DNA from 2 places in the Clostridium hominis genome. Region 1 is predicted to be linked to the other one. Evidence: riboswitches for the same ligand, from Rfam matches in the RefSeq annotation. Region 1 holds a riboswitch; the other holds the start of a gene.
The links. A riboswitch is a leader RNA that binds a small molecule or an ion and turns the genes downstream of it on or off. The one in region 1 is predicted to bind lysine.
Positions count from the first base shown of each region.

Region 2: it holds a riboswitch for lysine, as region 1 does, so the genes downstream of both, H8S20_RS16185 (YfcC family protein) here and lysA (diaminopimelate decarboxylase) in region 1, are expected to answer to the same signal.

Region 1 is NZ_JACOOO010000001.1:79,019-81,236, reverse strand. Features, by position in the region: gene lysA (diaminopimelate decarboxylase) at 1-926, opposite strand, end outside; lysine riboswitch at 1,046-1,270, opposite strand; gene H8S20_RS00365 (hypothetical protein) at 1,427-2,218, opposite strand, start outside.
Region 2 is NZ_JACOOO010000038.1:31,874-34,091, forward strand. Features, by position in the region: gene H8S20_RS16180 (RelA/SpoT domain-containing protein) at 1-533, shown strand, start outside; lysine riboswitch at 590-768, shown strand; gene H8S20_RS16185 (YfcC family protein) at 876-2,218, shown strand, end outside.

The sequences.
Region 1 (2,218 bases):
GTTCCACCAATCTTATATAAAGTTGTTCCTGCATTTGCAATGATAGATCTTCCTGGCTCTATCATTATTTTAGGAATAGCCAAATTATGTTTTGAACATTCTTCTTTAGTGGAAACTACCATATTACTTAAAAAATTACCTAGCTCTATAGGTGAATCTCCTTCACAATAATAAACTCCAAAACCTCCACCCATATTTAACTCTCTAGTAACAAAATCGCACTTTTCCTTTATCCTACTTATAAAATCAATCATAACTGAAACACTCATATAAAAAGATGTCTCTTGAAATATTTGTGATCCTATATGACAATGAAATCCTCTTAAAGTAACTCTTTCACTCTTCATAAAGCTTTTTATTACTTCATATATATCTTCACTAAATATAGATTCTCCAAACTTAGAATCATTTTTTGATGTTTGGATATATTCATGAGTATGAGCATCAACTCCTGGGTTCACCCTCAAAAGAACATCAATATTTTTATCTAATTCATCACATAACTCTTGAATCAACTCTAGCTCATATCTGTTATCTACAACTATTCTTCCAATATTCGATTCTATAGCTAATCTAAGCTCTTCTTCTGTTTTATTATTTCCGTGCATGTAAACCCTATTTAATGGAAAATTGCTCCTAATAGCTGTATAAAGTTCTCCTCCTGATACTACATCTAGTGATAAACCTTCTTCTTCAATTACCTTACAAATAGCTAGGTTTAAAAATGCTTTAGAGGCATATATAACTTCTGTTTCTATTCCATACGATTTAAAATTTTCTTTAAAAGTTCTACAATTTCTTCTAACTAATTCTTCATCTATTACATATAACGGTGTACCATATTCTTTTGCTAAATCAACAGCATCACACATTCCTATTTCTAAGTTCCCATTTTGATTTTTTTTCATAGTTCCAAATAATTTCATTTTATATCCTCCTATTTACTAAATTTAACCTGAATAAGTTAGTAAATAAAAAAAACAGTCATGAGCAAAAGGCACTCATGACTGTTTTAAAATAATATAAAACAAAACCTTCTGCCCCAACAAGATGTAGCTCTTCTTTATGAAAATTGGGCAATTCTCATAAGACAGTTCTATGCTTCTTAAACATAGCCCCAATAAATAGACTTTTATCTATCCATTTCGGCGATGGACCCTTTCCTATAACTCTTTCTCATAACATTCCAATGAGTAGCTTTAATCTAATAAATATTAGCTTAAAGTTTTCAGTTACAGTACTGATGACAATCGCGGCCTCTACATCAAGTTGTTTACAACATATTCAATTTACTTTAACTTAAACCAAGTTTAGCATTAATTTACATTAATGTCAAATAATTTTTTCATCTTTGATTTTAGTTTATTATATGCTTTAAAAAGTGTTACAACTTAATCTTTTTTTCTTATCTAATAGATATTTTTTCTTATTTCTCTGATATATATGCTGTTTTATTATTTCCAAAAAACATTTGCTCCCATAATGCATCACTTTGAAAAATTTCTTTACCTTCTTCTGATTCTACAGTTAATCTAACATTTCCAACACATCTAAGATATGTTGGGTTTATCTTTTCAGAAATTGCCAATAAAATTTCGCTATAAGATAATCCCATAACATTTAAAAGTGATGACGCGAAAATATCTTTCTCTCTAAAAAATTCAATAGTATACTTTACTCCATTATCATCTTTGCAAATAAATGTTATATTATTATCTATAAATTTCTTAGTTAAATCATGCTCTTTTGTATTATTCCTTTCGATCTTAGTTTTCTCTTCATCCTCTAGTAGTACTTCATCATTCTTAGCAATAAACATAGTAGCTGACCTTAAATAATCATATTTCTGCTCAGCTATAATATCATTAGCGATTATTGTGTATGGCCCTACCTTAGCTCTACACCAATACCAATGATTAATTATTTTATTCATCTCAACATTTCCCCAATTATGATCGTGATACCCATTACCTTCTAGCTCTAAACTTAATCCCCCTACTTTTACATATCCTGAAACTTTTGCACTTGGTTGTGCTACTAACCATGCAAAATATAATTTTTCATCCTCGCCAAAAAATGTATATCCTGTTTTAGGTCTATACATAGAAAGGTCGCTTTTCATAACACAATCATATTGAACTAACTCATCTTTAAAATGAACATGATAACTTCCATTTTCATACTTTATAAAGCTATCTCCTATTTTTACATAACAACT
Region 2 (2,218 bases), on a different contig from region 1:
TTAATGTAGATAATTATAAAAATGAGATAACAGATTTAATTGGAATAAGAGTTTTACATATATTTAAAGACCAATGGAAAGATATACATGACTTTATAGTAAAGACATGGAATGTAGTTGAAATAACAGCAAACATAAGAGATGGAGACGATAGATATATATTTGATGATTTAGGTATAGAAGTAAGGTCACGACAATCAGGTTATAGATCAGTTCATTACTTAGTAGAATGTTATCCTACAAATCAAAAGGTTATAGCTGAAATTCAAGTTAGAACTATCTTTGAAGAGGGGTATGGGGAGATAGATCATAGGCTTAGATATTCTCATCATGAGATTCCGGAAATATTAAAATCTAATTTATTATTATTTAATAGGATAGTTGGAAGTGCTGATGAAATGGCTTCATTAATAAATATGTTAAATAATAACCTTGGAGATAAGGAGAATTATTATGAAAATAAGCTAAAGGAAAAAGAAGAAGAAATACAAAGATTAAAAGAGGAATTAAAAAAGTATCAAACTAACAAATAAAAAACTTGTAGAAATATGCCTAATGATGTATAATTATGCATATAAAAATTTAATAATATGTAGATAGAGGTTGCGGTATTTAATAGTATCTTTGCAAGAAAATTAAGCATAAGTGCAAAATGAAAGGAAATATCGCCGAAACAAATAACTGAGGCTTTAAGGTTATTATGTTGGGGTTATACAGAATATGTATAACACTGTCATAATCAAATGATTATGGAGGGCTATCACTGAAGTGTATTTTAAATAAGGTATTAATACTGAATTTATAAGAGTCTTAAGTGATAAGCTTAAGGCTTTTTTGTTTATTCTAGAAAGATAAAAAACAATAGGAGGATGAAGATGTTAAATTTACAGAAGAAAAGAGAAAAATCAGAGGATGTTATGAAAAAAGAAATGAAAATGCCTCATACTTTAGTTATAATTTTTGGAATTATAATTTTAGTATCAATAGCAACTTACTTTGTTCCAGGTGGAGCTTATGAAAGAGTTGTAAATGAAGCAGGGAAAACTGTAGTTGTAGATGGAACTTTTAGCTATGTAGAAAGCAATCCACAAGGAATATTTGCAGTACTACAAGCACCACTAGAAGGGATTATGAGTGCAGCTGAGATAATTGCATTTTTATTTGTAGTTGGAGGAGCTATAAATGTTGTATCAAGAACTAAAGCTATTGATCTTGGTATAGTTAGATTAGTTAATAAATTAAAAGGTAAAGAAATATTAATAATACCAATATTAACACTTATATTTTCTATTGGTGGAGCAGTTTTTGGTATGTCAGAAGAAGCAATACCATTTATAACGCTTTTACTTCCACTTATGTTAGCATTAGGTTACGATAGTATATTAACTGTTGCAGTTACATATTTTGCGTGTATATTAGGTTTCTCAACAGCAATGCTAAATCCATTTACAGTACATATTGCCCAAAATATAGCTGGTGTAGAAGTAGGTTCAGGAGTTGGATTCCGTACAGTAGTATGGGCTATTACAACAGCTGTTGGTATAGCATTCTTAATGTATTATGCTAATAAGATTAAAAAAGATCCAACAAAGAGTTTAGTTTATGAATCAGACAGAAAGAAAAAGGAAAAACTAGAAGTTAATATTCATAGTCATGAAGATTTTACTATAAAGCATAAAGCTATATTATCTCTTTTAGCAGTAGCTATAGGAGTTATAGTTTGGGGAGTATTAGTTAAGGGATTCTATATTTCTGAAATAGCAGCAGTATTTTTAGCAATGGGATTATGTTCAGGTATTGTTGGAAGATTATCACTTAACGATATGGCAGAGGCATTTATAGAAGGTGCAAAAGGAATGATTGGGGCAGCTGTAATAATAGGTTGTGCTAAAGGAATAGTTATAATTGCAGAAAATGCTCAAATAATAGATACAGTTTTACATGGTTTAGTTGGATTAATTGGTAATTTACCATCATTAATAGCTGCATATTTAATGTATATAGTTCAAATGATAGTAAACTTCTTTGTTATTTCAGGTTCAGCACAAGCTGCTGTAACTATGCCATTACTTGCACCACTTGGAGATTTGGTAGGGGTACAAAGACAATTATCAGTCTTAATATTCCAATTAGGAGATGGCTTCTCAAATGCAATATTCCCAACATCAGGAATATTAATAGCGTCATTAGGATTAGCTGGAGTTCCATATTCTAAATG